3 regions of the Mesorhizobium sp. WSM4833 genome follow, and region 3 is predicted to be linked to each of the others. Evidence: predicted binding sites of a transcription regulator. Region 3 holds the regulator's gene; each other region holds the start of a gene.
The links. The regulator PhoB, encoded in region 3, activates phosphate uptake and scavenging genes when phosphate is short. The targets are predictions, from matches to a motif close to TGTCATNNANCTGTCAT.

Region 1 (4,211 bases), on a different contig from region 3:
GCCGGCATACCGGCCGACAGGCCGGAGGTCCGCTACATCGTCTTCGGCTGGGGCGGTCGCGCCTTCTACCTGGAGACGCCGACATGGTCCGAGCTGAAGGCGGTACCGGTGATGAAGGCACTGACCCTCGACGCGTCGGTCATGCATGTCGATGTCGCCGGTGACATCCTCGAACCGCCCCCTGACATCGCGGGGTTCGACATCACAGAGGACCGGTTCGCGGCGTTGCTCGATTTCATCGATGCGAGTTTCCAGCGCGGACCGGAAGGCCCGATCCTCGTTCCGGACGCGGCCTATTCCAGGTTCGACGGCTTCTACGAAGCCAACGGCCATTTCAACGCACTGATCGGCTGCAACACCTGGACGGCGGCCGCCTTGCGCACCGCAGGCCTGCGCACCGGCTGGTGGAACCCGCTGCCTGTATCGCTCGGGCTATCGATGCGGCTGTATAATTAGCGTGGGCATTCCGCGAATTGGCGAGTGTCGTGTTCCTTCACACCCCCCTCTGTCCCGCCAACCTTTCGCAGGTTTCAGCTTTCGTCAGCCTCCGGTGCCCGCCAGCCATAGAGCCAGTCCAAATCCGCCGCGAGTTTTTCCGACGTGCGCATTTTCAGGAACACGTTGCGCGCAATCGCCACCGGCCCTGCGGCATGCCAGGCCAGCCGGTTGACAGCGCCGCGTCGGGCGACCTGCGCGACACGCGGCCGCCGTGACTGTTCCCAAATCGCAAGCGCGGCCAGCGGGTCCGTAGGGGAGGCGTAGACGGCGTCGGCAAGCGTCGCTGCATCCTCGATCGCCATGGCCGCACCTTGCGCCGCGAATGGGGTCATCGCATGCGCGGCGTCGCCGATCAGCGCCATGCCGTTCGGTGTTGTCCAGGGCTGTTGCGGGTCGACAGTGTGGATCGGCCACGCGGTCCACGGGCCGGCCTGCTCGACCAGACGGGCAAGTTCTGCCGCGGTGCCGGCAAGAGCTCGGGTCAGGATCCCGGCGTCGGCGTTGCCGGACCAGCCTTCGGCAATGCGGTCGCCCCTGGTGAAGGCCGCGAGATTGAAGGCCGCACCCTTGCTGACGGGATAGGCCACCATATGGAAGCCGGGATGCAGGAAGGTGGTGACGCAGTCCCTGGCTCCGATGGCGGCAAAGCTCTGCCCCGCGGCGCTATCAGCTGCGATGGTCGCGCGCCAGGCCAGTTCGCCGGAGAAACGGTTTCTTGGCGAAGCCGACCCCTTGGCCGAGTCGACAAGTGGGCGCACCGACGACCAGACGCCATCGGCCCCGACCAGCAGGAAGCCCTCCGCCTCGATGGTCTTGCCGTCGATCTCGGCCGTCGCCGTGATGCCATGCGGGCCGGAGGCAACGTCGCCGATGCGCGCGCCGGTGGTGAGATGGATATCCGGCACCTCGGCAACGCGCGCGGTCAATGCGCTCTGCAGATCGGCCCTGTGCGCGACGAGATAGGGTGCTTGCCAGCGGGTTTCGGCGGCTTGCCCCAGCGGCACGCGCGCCAGTTCACGCAAGGTCGCGGCCTTCTTCAACACCACGGCTTGCGGCCGCACAGCTGCCGGCAGCAGCCGGTCGAGCACGCCGAGCTGGCGAAGGATGCGCGTCGCGTTTGGAGAGAGCTGGATGCCGGCGCCGGCAGCTTCCAGGCGCTGCGCCTGTTCGAACACCCGAACCGCGTAGCCGCGCGAGGCGAATGCAAGGGCTGCGGTCAATCCGGCGACACCGGCCCCGGCGACGACAATTTGCCGGGAACGCGTGTCGTTCATCGGGCTGGTCGCGAAAGTCTCAGGCGGCCTGTTCGATGTAGATGCATCCGGCCGGCAGCGTTTCCGTCGCCTTCAGCTTCGGCGAATAGTGGTAGAGCGTCGAGCAATAGGGACAGACTTTTTCATTGTCGTCGCCCATGTCCAGAAACACATGCGGGTGGTCGAAAGGCGGATTGGCGCCCGTGCACATGAATTCCTTCACGCCGATGTCGATTGCCGGATAGCCCGCATCGTTCTGAAAATGGGGAATGGAACCGCCTGCCATCGTCGTCTCCTTAACGCAGTCTCGTCTGCATCTGGATCATATCAGGCCTCTTTGCAAGTTCGATGAAATCAAACTGTCGCAAAAGCCTGTCAGAGGATAAGTTAAGCCGGTTAACCCATGACCCGAAAACCGATTTCGGTTTTCGGGAGGGACCATGGGTCGCTAGAGTGACTGGCTAGCCGGCTTGAGCGGGTGTGGAAGAGCGGGAATCATGAACGAACTGAAGCCGGTGCAGAACGAATTCGTGGATGTCGAGGTGGCTCGCCCGGAAGGCGGCAACCCTGACCGGTTTGTCAACCGCGAGTTTTCCTGGCTGCAGTTCAACCGGCGCGTTCTCGAGGAATCGCTGAACCTCAATCACCCGCTGCTGGAGCGCGTCCGCTTCCTGTCGATCTCGGCCGCCAATCTCGACGAGTTCTTCATGGTCCGTGTTGCCGGTCTTGCCGGCCAGGTGCGCGAGGGCATCACGCTGAAGAGCCCGGACGGCCGCACCCCCGAACAGCAGCTCGAACAGCTGCTGCGTGAGGTCGAGCGGCTGCAGGAAGACCAGCAGAAGAGCCTTTCGGCGCTCACCGTGCTGCTCAACAAGGAAGGCATCGAGAGCATCACCCGCGATGCGCTGACCAAGGACGAGAAAATCTGGCTGGAAGACCATTTCCAGGAACAGGTTTTCCCGGTGCTGACCCCGCTGTCGATCGACCCGGCGCATCCGTTCCCGTTCATCCCCAATCTCGGCTTCTCGATGGCGCTGCAATTGCGCCATCGCAAGAACGGCGAGGAGATGAGCGCGCTGCTGCGCCTGCCGGTGGCGCTGAAGCGCTTCATCCGTCTGCCGGACCGCAAGCATCATGTCCGCTTCATCCCGCTGGAAGAGGCTGTCGGCCTCTATATCGGCAAGCTCTTCCCCGGCTACGAGGTCAAGGGCTCCGGCACGTTCCGCATCATCCGTGACAGCGATATCGAGGTCGAGGAGGAGTCCGAGGACCTCGTGCGCCTGTTCGAAACGGCGCTGAAGCGGCGTCGGCGCGGATCGGTGATCCGCATCGAATTCGACAGGCTGATGCCTGGCGAATTGCGCGATTTCGTCGCCGGCGAGCTTGGCGTGTCGTCGAGCCGCATCAGCGTCTTGACCGGTCCATTGGCGCTCAGCCAGATTTCCGAGATCGTCGCCGTTCCCCGCGACGACCTGAAATTCACGCCCTACAATCCGCGTTTTCCCGAGCGCATCCGCGAACATGGCGGCGATTGTTTCGCCGCCATCCGCGAGAAGGACATCGTCGTCCATCACCCCTACGAATCCTTCGATGTGGTGGTGCAGTTCCTGCGCCAGGCAATGGCCGATCCGGAAGTGGTGGCGATCAAGCAGACGCTTTACCGCACCTCCAACGACAGCCCGATCGTGCGCGCGCTGGTCGACGCGGCCGAGGCCGGCAAGTCGGTCACCGCACTGGTCGAGCTCAAGGCGCGTTTCGACGAGGAAGCCAACATCCGCTGGGCGCGCGACCTGGAGCGGGCCGGCGTGCAGGTGGTGTTCGGCTTTCTCGAACTGAAGACGCATGCCAAAATGTCGCTGGTGGTGCGGCGCGAGGACGGCAAGCTGCGCAACTACGTGCACCTCGGCACCGGCAACTACCATCCGGTCACCGCGCGCATCTACACCGACCTGTCCTTCTTCACCACAGATCCGACGATTGCGCGCGATGTCGCCCAGCTGTTCAATTTCATCACCGGCTATGCCGAGCCGACGGACGAAATGCGGTTGGCGATCTCGCCGTTCACGCTGAGAAGCCGCATCCTGAAGCACATTGCCGACGAGATTGCCTACGCGGTGCAAGGCAAACCGGCGCGCATCTGGATGAAGATGAACGCCCTCGTCGATCCGATCATCATCGACGCGCTCTACGATGCCAGCCGCGCCGGCGTCGAGATCGACCTTGTCGTGCGCGGCATCTGCTGCCTGCGGCCGCAGGTTCCGGGCCTGTCGGAAAACATCCGCGTAAAATCGATCGTCGGCCGTTTTCTCGAGCACAGCCGCATCTATTGTTTCGGCAATGGTTTCGGCCTGCCGTCGGACGAGGCGATCGTCTACATCTCCTCGGCCGACCTGATGCCGCGCAATCTCGACCGCCGCGTCGAAACCATGGTGCCGATCACCAATCCAACTGTGCATGAAC
Region 2 (4,211 bases), on a different contig from region 3:
GTGCCTCGCGCCGCCGGCAGGCCTCGTCGAACACGCGCTGCAGCTTGGCGATATCGGCTGGCTTGAGCAAGCCACGGTCATAGACGGACTTCGACATGGCGATCTCCTGATAAAGACCTAGGGCGCCATGTTTAAATTGCCAATCTTTCCCGAGGCTTGACCGACTTCACCCCATGCCGCGACTTCAAAGGGCGGCAGCGGTGCAAATCTGCTCCGCTGCTGCGCCCCATGCTGGAGGGCAATCAGACCGCGATCTTGCCGCCGCCCTGTCTGGTGATGGCGACCACCGACGGCCGCACCGGCATGTCGGGCTTGAAGTCGGGCCAGCGCGTCGACAGATCCTCATAGTAGGACGGGCGGCCGAACGCTTCCCAGTCCTCGCCGCCATCGCCCGGATGCTGGACGGCGACGAAGGCGGTCTGGTCGTCGGGCGCAAACAGCGGACCGCACATTTCGGCGCCGATCGGCACGCGGAAGAACAGTTTCGAGGTCGCCCGCGCCGCCCCCTCCGTGTCCACCGCCCACAGACCATCCGTGCGGCCGGTGGCTTTCGGGCCCTGGCCGTCGGTCGCGACCCAGAGACGCCCGGCCGAATCGACCGCGCAATTGTCGGGCATGCCGAACCAGCCATTGGCCGTCGTTGCCGTTGAGAAGGTGGCGCCGACATCGGCAACCGCCGGATCACCGCATTTCAGCAGCACTTCCCACTTGCCCTTGGCGGCGGTGAAATCACCGCCGTCCTCGGCGATCTCGATGATGTGGCCAAAGGCGTTTTCGGCGCGCGGGTTGGCGGCGTCTACCTGGTCGGCCTTGCGCTTCGAATTATTGGTCAGCATGACATAGACCTTGCCGTTGACGGCATTAGGCTGGATGTCTTCGGGGCGGTCCATCTTGGTGGCACCGAGCAGGTCGGCGGCGCGGCGCGTCTCGATCAGCACGTCGGCCTGGCCAGTGAAACCGTTTTCAGCCGTCAGCGGTCCCTGGCCGAAGACGATCGGCAGCCATTCGACCGTGCCATCTTCGGCGAACCTGGCGACATGCAGCGTGCCATCATCGAGCAGGTCCCTGTTGGCGGCATGATCGTTCGGATCGAACGCGGCCTTGGTCACGAACTTGTAGACATAGTCGAAGCGCTCGTCGTCACCGAGATAGAAGACGACGCGGCCATCCCTGGCGACAATCGATTCGGCGCCCTCATGCTTGAAGCGGCCCATGGCGGTGCGCTTCCTCGGCGTCGAGGTCGGGTCGTTGACATCGACCTCGACGATCCAGCCGAAGCGGTTGGCCTCATTGGGCTCCTTGGCGAGGTCGAAACGCTCGTAATGCGCCGCCCATTCATAGGCGCCTTCGGGAATGCCGAGACGCTTGTAGTTCGCGGCTTCCTTGTGGCCTTCCGGCAACTCGCCGGAGAAATAGCCATGGATGTTCTCCTCGGCCATCACATAGGTGCCCCAGGGCGTGACGCCGCCGGCGCAATTGTTGAACGTGCCGAACACCTTGGTGCCGGAGGGATCGGCATTGGTCTTGACGCGGTCATGGCCGGCAACCGGACCGGACAGCGCCATTTCGGTGTTGGAGGTGATGCGGCGATTGAGCTTGCCGTCGCGCACCACCTGCCATTTGCCTGATGCCTTGCGGATCTCGACGATGGTGCCGCCGTGAGCTGCCATCTCGACATCGACCTGCTCCTTCGAGAGGGGTGCGACTTCGGCCGACTTCTTGCCGTCCTTCTCGACGATCTTCACGATGCCCGGGAACATCAGATGCGGATTGGTGTACTCGTGGTTGACCACCAGCAGGCCATGTTCGGCCGAGCCGTCGACCGGGATGTAGCCGACATAATCGTTGTTGTAGCCGAACTGTTTCGCTTGGGCCTCGGCCGACTGTTTCGTCGGATCGAAGTCGGGCGAATCGGCAAACAGCGGATCGCCCCAGCGCAGCAAGACATCGGCGTCGTAACCCGGCGCGACATGGTGCTTGTCGTCGATGCCGGCCTCGAGTTCGTCGAACGTGAAGGCCGAGCCTTCAGCGGCCCGGGCCTCGTCGGCGCTGATCAGCGCCAGCGGGCTGACGGTGGCGGCGATGGCCGAGACAGCCAGCGAACCCTTGAGGAAGCCGCGGCGCGAGAACCGCGCGGCGATGATCTCGCCCATGGTGGGGTTGTCGGAAGCGTTGATGGCCGGGCCGTCGTTTTCCTCGAGCAGGCTGGTGCGGAATCGGGTGTCGGGGGAGCGAAGGTCAGTCATGGCTTGCCTCTGGCTGTTGGATTGGCTGGAGCGTGGGTACCTGTTTGACCCCCTTATAATCGCCGGATCACATTTTCGTGACATCGGGAGACCTTTCAGACGCGACAGGCATTGCGCGCAGCGCTGGCTAAGCATTCCCGCAGACCGTGAACTGCTCCAGAATCGCCGGTTCGAGATGAAAGGAGACCTTAGGCGGCATCTTGGCCGCGCATCCCGCGACGGCGGACGACATCAGTCGTTTGCAAAAAACAGATCAACGGGCAACTGCACCCTCGACAAGTCACCTCCGCCGCCCCCGGCGGAGGTGACTTGATGTTCGGCGTCTGCGGTCGTCAGGCATCGGGAAAGCCAGTCTCCCGTTTAGCGATGGCGGTCACGGCGCCGTTCATGCGAAGCTAATGTAGCATACACTTGGGACTTTAGTCCAACCTTGCGCTTGCAATGGTCCTGGTTGACAACCGCAACGGTCGGAGGTCGCTTCCGGGCGCCGCGTCTTTCGGCAATGTTGGTTGCACTGCAACGTTGGGGTGGGGCGCGCCGGGCTCAGTCGTCGGAGATCAGAATGCACAGATCGGTCACGACCCGTTGTTGCCGGCTGGCGCTCAAATCGGCAGCGGCGCTGGTGTTGACGATTGCGCCCTATCAAATTGTCCTGGACGGCTCCGTTTCCGGCATCCACACCGTCAGCGCATACGCCAAGGGTGGCGGTAACAGTGGCGGTGGTGGTGGCGGAGGCAACAGTGGGGGGGGCAACGGCGGCAATTCCGGCGGAAGCAATAGCGGGAACAGCGGCAACGGCAATGGGAATAACGGCAACAGCGGTAATAGCGGCAACAACGGCAAATCAGGATCCAATCAGGGTAAGAGCGGGAGTCATGTCAATGCAAAGACCGGTGACAAGGTCGACGTGACCGGCAACAAGATCACAGTCCGGCATCCCGACGGCATAACGGAAAAGCTCGAGAACGGTCGTTTCAGCATGAAGGACGCTCTCGGTCGCACGATCATCGACCGCCAGGCCACGCCGGCCGATGCCAATCGTCTCAAGGCCTTGTGAAGCTGGCCAACAGGCAACGGTCAGCTTTGCACGTCACCTCCGCCGCCCCCCGGCGGAGGTGACCTCGTTTCCGGCCGGCGTCGTCCCGGTTTTCGGCACCGCAATGGCTGCGGTCCCGAGGCGCGACGCGCTTTTGCGCAATCCGGGACGGGAAACCGCTGCGCATTTCTTCGGACCTGCCCAGAGCAATTCTAGAAAAAGTGTGAAGCGCTTTTCGCGTAGCGCTTTTCCCTTGGGAATTGCGTCAAAACAAAGAGTTAGAGCAGCTCGCCGTTTTCGTGAAACGGTGAAATGCTTTAGGAGGGCCTGTCGCGGTCGCGCCACTCACGCATCATCAAGGCCGCTTCGGTGCGATTTCGCACATTGAGCTTCGACAGCACTCCGGTCATGTGATGTTTGACGGTCTTCTCCTGCAACTCAAGCCGCAAGGCGACTTCCTTGTTGCTCAGCCCCTCCGCCACCAGCCGCAGGATTTCCGTTTGCCGATCGGTGAGCTGCCGCAGCCGTTCCGCCAAGCCGTCGGTCGGCTGCTGGGACTGGAGATCCGAAAGCAGCCGGGCCGATAGTGTCGGCGAGAGATAGCTTTCGCCGGCAGCGACATTGCGCAGGATGTCGGCGAGCCCGCGCGACCCGACGCCTTTGAGGACATAGCCATTCACCCCTGCGTTCAGCGCCTTGGTCACATCGGCATTGGCCTCCGAGACGGTCAGCATGACGATCTTCTGGGCGGGATGGTTGGCGAGGATGCTTGCGACCGCGCTCAGCCCGCCGCCCGGCATCGAGATGTCGAGCAGCAAGATGTCGGGCCGCATCGTCGCGGCGAGGCGTTCGGCATCCTGCGCCGTGGCGCCCTCGCCAACCATCTCGAAGCCTCCGATCTCCGACAGGCTGCGCGTCACACCTTCGCG
Region 3 (4,211 bases):
GCATTGGGATCGGCACCGGAGCCCTTGATGAAGACGTAGTTGCCTTCCGGCTTGACCTTGAACACTTCGCGGGCCTGCATACGGCCGACTTCCTTGTTGTCGAAGGTGAGGTAGAAAACGTCCTTGTTCTCGATCAACCGGTCATAGCCGACGACCGGAATGCCTTCGTCCAGCGCCTTCTGCACGGCCGGGCCGATGGCCGAAGCATCCTGCGCCAGGATGATCAGGGAATTGGCGCCCTGCGAGATCAGGCTTTCGACGTCGGTAAGCTGCTTGCCGGGATTGGACTGCGCATCGGCGGAGATGTACTTGTCGCCGGCGGCCTCGATCGCCGTCTTCATGGCGGCCTCGTCGGTCTTCCAGCGTTCCTCCTGGAAGTTGGACCACGAAACGCCGACGACCTTGTCCTTCGCCTGCGCGACAGACGCGAGCGTCAGCGACATGGCGGCACCCGCCAGGATGGCGGCTGTGAATCTTTTCATATTATCCTCCCTGCGCCGCGTATGGCGCGACCAAACTGGCCCGAGGGCCGGCACAGAGGCCCTATTTTTTCGAGCCTCGAAAAAATACTGGGCCAACGCCCGAACGCTGTCAACATCGATTCTGATGGATTTTGATGTCGTCTCGAATTTTTTTCGGGCCTCGGAATAAATAAATGACACGGCGCGCGGCTTCTGCCAGTATTTGACCGCGTCACCGACAGCGTTCCAGGGCAGGAAGAACCGCGGCGACCGGGAGGATATGAAAGAGCATGTCGGTCGGAATCCGCCACGACGATTTGCGCCGCCGCAACCGCGCGATGGTGATCGCCGCGGTGCGCCGCGCCGGACAGCCGTCGCGCACCGAGATCGCCGCAACCACAAGCCTCAGCCATTCGACGATCTCGGCGATCTCATCCGACCTGATCGTCGAAGGCATCCTGACCGAAAGCAAGCCGAGCGAGGCCGGCTCGCTCAAACGCGGCCGTCCGCAGGTCGGCCTCAGCCTCAATCCGGAAGCGGCCGCGGTAATGACCGTGGTGCTGTCGCTGAACTTCCTCTCGGTCGCCGTCATCGACTATGCCGGCCAGGTAATATCCGAGGAACAGCGTCGGCTCGACACGCTGACGATGTCGCGCGACTCGCTGATCGGTGAGTGCACGGCAATCGTGCGGCGCCGCCTGGAAGATCCCGACCTGGACGTGCGCAGCATCGCTCGTATCGCGCTGGCCGTCCAGGGCATCACCGACACCCGTGCCCGCGCCATGCTGTGGTCGCCGATCACGCCGCACACCGACATCGCCTTCGCCGACATATTCGAAGAGGAGTTCGGCATCCCCGCCATTATGGAGAACGACTGCAACATGATGGCGGTGGCGCTGCGCTGGCGCGACCCCGATCGTTACCGCGACGATTTCATCGCCATCCTCCTGTCGCACGGCATCGGCATGGGGCTGGTGCTGAAGGGCGAATTGTTCACCGGCACCCATTCCTCGGGCGGCGAATTCGGCCACATGATCCATCGGCCGAACGGCGCGCTGTGTCGCTGCGGACGGCGCGGCTGCGTCGAAGCCTATGCCGGCAATTATGCCATCTGGCGCAACGCGCGGCAGATGGGCGAGGATGCAGAGCCCGTCGCCGATGTCAGCGACGCCGACATGCGCGCCCTGGCTGCCGCCGCCCGCGAAAGGGACGGGCCCGAACGGGAAGCCTATCGCAAGGCCGGCGAAGCGCTCGGCTACGGCCTCGGCAGCCTGTTTGCGCTGATCGATCCGGCGCCGGTCGCCATGGTCGGCGTCAGCGCCGCCGCCTTCGACCTGATCGAGCCGGCATTGCGGCAAGCGATTGCCCAGACCGCCGGCGGTCAGCATTCCAAGTCGATTTCCTTCGACACCGAGCCGAACGAACTGCCGCTGATCCGCGAAGGCTGCGCCATGCGGGCGCTGATCTTCGTCGATCAGGAGATTTTTGCGCCGGGCGTGCAGGCGAGATCCGGTCTCGGCGGCAAGAACGTGGCGTGAGTTCAAACGAGGGAGTTCAGTCCTCGCGAATGGCGTAACCCGCCCCACGGATGGTGCGAATGACATCGGGCATGCGGCCGTTGTTGACCGCCTTGCGCAGCCGGCCGACATGCACATCGACCGTGCGTTCGTCGATGTAGATCGTCTCGCCCCAGACATTGTCGAGCAGTTGGCTGCGCGAGAACACGCGGCCTGGATGGCGCATCATGAATTCAAGCAGGCGGAATTCCGTCGGCCCGAGCCGGATTTCGCTCTTCTTGCGATAGACGCGGTGCGACTCGCGATCGAGCACGATATCGCCGACCTTGAGCACGCTGGACAGCACTTCCGGCTTGGCCCGGCGCAGCAGCGCCTTGACCCTGGCCATGAACTCCGGCGTCGAGAAAGGCTTGACCAGATAGTCGTCGGCACCGGTCGAGAGGCCGCGCACGCGGTCGCTTTCCTCGCCTCGCGCGGTCAGCATGATGATCGGCAGCCGCTCGGTCTCGGGACGCATCCTTAGCCGGCGGCAGAGTTCGATACCGGAAACCGCAGGCACCATCCAGTCGAGCACCAGAAGGTCTGGAACGTTCTCCTGCAGCCGGATTTCGGCCTCGTCGCCGCGCGTCACCACCTCGACCTGGTAACCTTCGGATTCGAGATTGTAGCGGAGCAGCACGCCTAGCGGCTCCTCATCCTCCACCACCATGATGCGTGGCGCGATCATCGGCTGGTCACCCCTGTCATGCCGCTGGCGCGGACATTGCCGTCTCGTCCTGCTTCGGACGGTTGGCTGGCAACTGCGTGCCGGTCAAAACATAATAGGCATTTTCGGCGATGTTGGTCACGTGGTCGCCGATCCGCTCGAGGTTCTTGGCGCAAAACAACAGGTGCGTGCACGCCGTGATGTTGCGCGGATCTTCCATCATGTAGGTCAGAAGTTCGCGGAACACCGATGTGTATTTGACGTCGATGCGTTCATCATTGTTTCTGAGCGTGGCAAGCGCTGCCGCGTCAGCGGCGGCATACTCGTCGACGACCCCCTGCACCTGGATCAGCACCAGCTGCGCCATTGCGTCGATCGAATGCGAAAGGTCGTGCGGCGTGACGCTCAGCCCGACAGTGCCGACGCGCTTGGCGATGTTCTTGGCAAGGTCACCGATGCGCTCGAGGTCGCCGGCCATGCGGATCGAACCGACCACCGCACGCAGATCGTTGGCCATCGGCTGGCGCTTGGCGATCAGCGTGATGGCACGATCGTCCAGCTCGCGCTGGCGTGCATCCATGATGGCGTCGTCGGAAACCACCCGCTGCGCCAGCGCATTGTCCGAATTGAGCAAAGCCCTGGTCGAGCCACCGACCATCGAGCGGGCGAGATCGCCCATGTCGCGGATCAGCTGGCTGATCTGCTCCAGATCCTCATCGAAAGATGCGACGGTATGTTCACCCATGATCTTCGTCCCTCATATGCCAGAGATCAGCCGAACCGGCCGGTGATGTAGTCCTGGGTGCGTTTGTCGTCGGGGGTGGTGAACATCTTGTCGGTGGCGCCCTCCTCGACCAGATAGCCAAGATGGAACATCGCGGTGCGCTGCGACACGCGCGCTGCCTGCTGCATCGAATGGGTGACGATGACGATCGTATAGTTCTGACGCAGTTCGTCGATCAGTTCCTCGACGCGAGCGGTGGCGATCGGGTCGAGCGCCGAACACGGTTCGTCCATCAGGATCACCTCGGGCGACACGGCGATGGCGCGTGCAATGCACAGGCGCTGCTGCTGGCCACCGGAAAGACCCGTGCCAGGTTCCTGCAAACGGTCCTTGACCTCGTTCCAGATCGCCGCCTTCTTCAGGCTGGACTCGACGATCTGATCCATGTCGGCCTTGCGCTTGGCCAATCCGTGGATGCGCGGCCCATAGGCGACGTTCTCGTAGATCGACTTTGGGAACGGATTGGGTTTCTGGAACACCATGCCGACGCGCGCCCTGAGTTCGACGACATCGATGTTCTTGTCGTAGATGTCCTCTTCGTCGAGCGTGATCTTGCCGGTTACCCGTGCTGAATCGATGGTGTCGTTCATGCGATTGAGGCAGCGCAGGAAGGTGGACTTGCCGCAGCCGGAGGGGCCGATCAGCGCCGTCACCTGGTTCAGGCGGACGTCGAGATCGACGTCGAACAGCGCCTGCTTCTCGCCGTAGAACACGCCGACCTTGTCGCCGCGCATTTTGATCAC

Region 1: the regulator PhoB is predicted to act here: its motif matches at 2,101-2,117, upstream of AC0L2D_RS24490 (RNA degradosome polyphosphate kinase).
Region 2: the regulator PhoB is predicted to act here: its motif matches at 2,313-2,329, upstream of AC0L2D_RS30230 (PhoX family protein).

Annotation. Positions count from the first base shown of each region.
Region 1 is NZ_JBVVQG010000013.1:131,477-135,687, forward strand. It holds gene AC0L2D_RS24475 (TIGR02117 family protein) at 1-456, shown strand, start outside; gene AC0L2D_RS24480 (FAD-dependent monooxygenase) at 531-1,772, opposite strand; gene AC0L2D_RS24485 (zinc-finger domain-containing protein) at 1,792-2,037, opposite strand; gene AC0L2D_RS24490 (RNA degradosome polyphosphate kinase) at 2,249-4,211, shown strand, end outside.
Region 2 is NZ_JBVVQG010000024.1:34,354-38,564, reverse strand. It holds gene AC0L2D_RS30235 (hypothetical protein) at 1-97, opposite strand, end outside; gene AC0L2D_RS30230 (PhoX family protein) at 243-2,246, opposite strand; gene AC0L2D_RS30225 (hypothetical protein) at 2,809-3,303, shown strand; gene AC0L2D_RS30220 (response regulator) at 3,600-4,211, opposite strand, start outside.
Region 3 is NZ_JBVVQG010000019.1:62,809-67,019, reverse strand. It holds gene xylF (D-xylose ABC transporter substrate-binding protein) at 1-482, opposite strand, end outside; gene AC0L2D_RS28075 (ROK family protein) at 752-1,999, shown strand; gene phoB (phosphate regulon transcriptional regulator PhoB) at 2,016-2,705, opposite strand; gene phoU (phosphate signaling complex protein PhoU) at 2,722-3,429, opposite strand; gene pstB (phosphate ABC transporter ATP-binding protein PstB) at 3,456-4,211, opposite strand, start outside.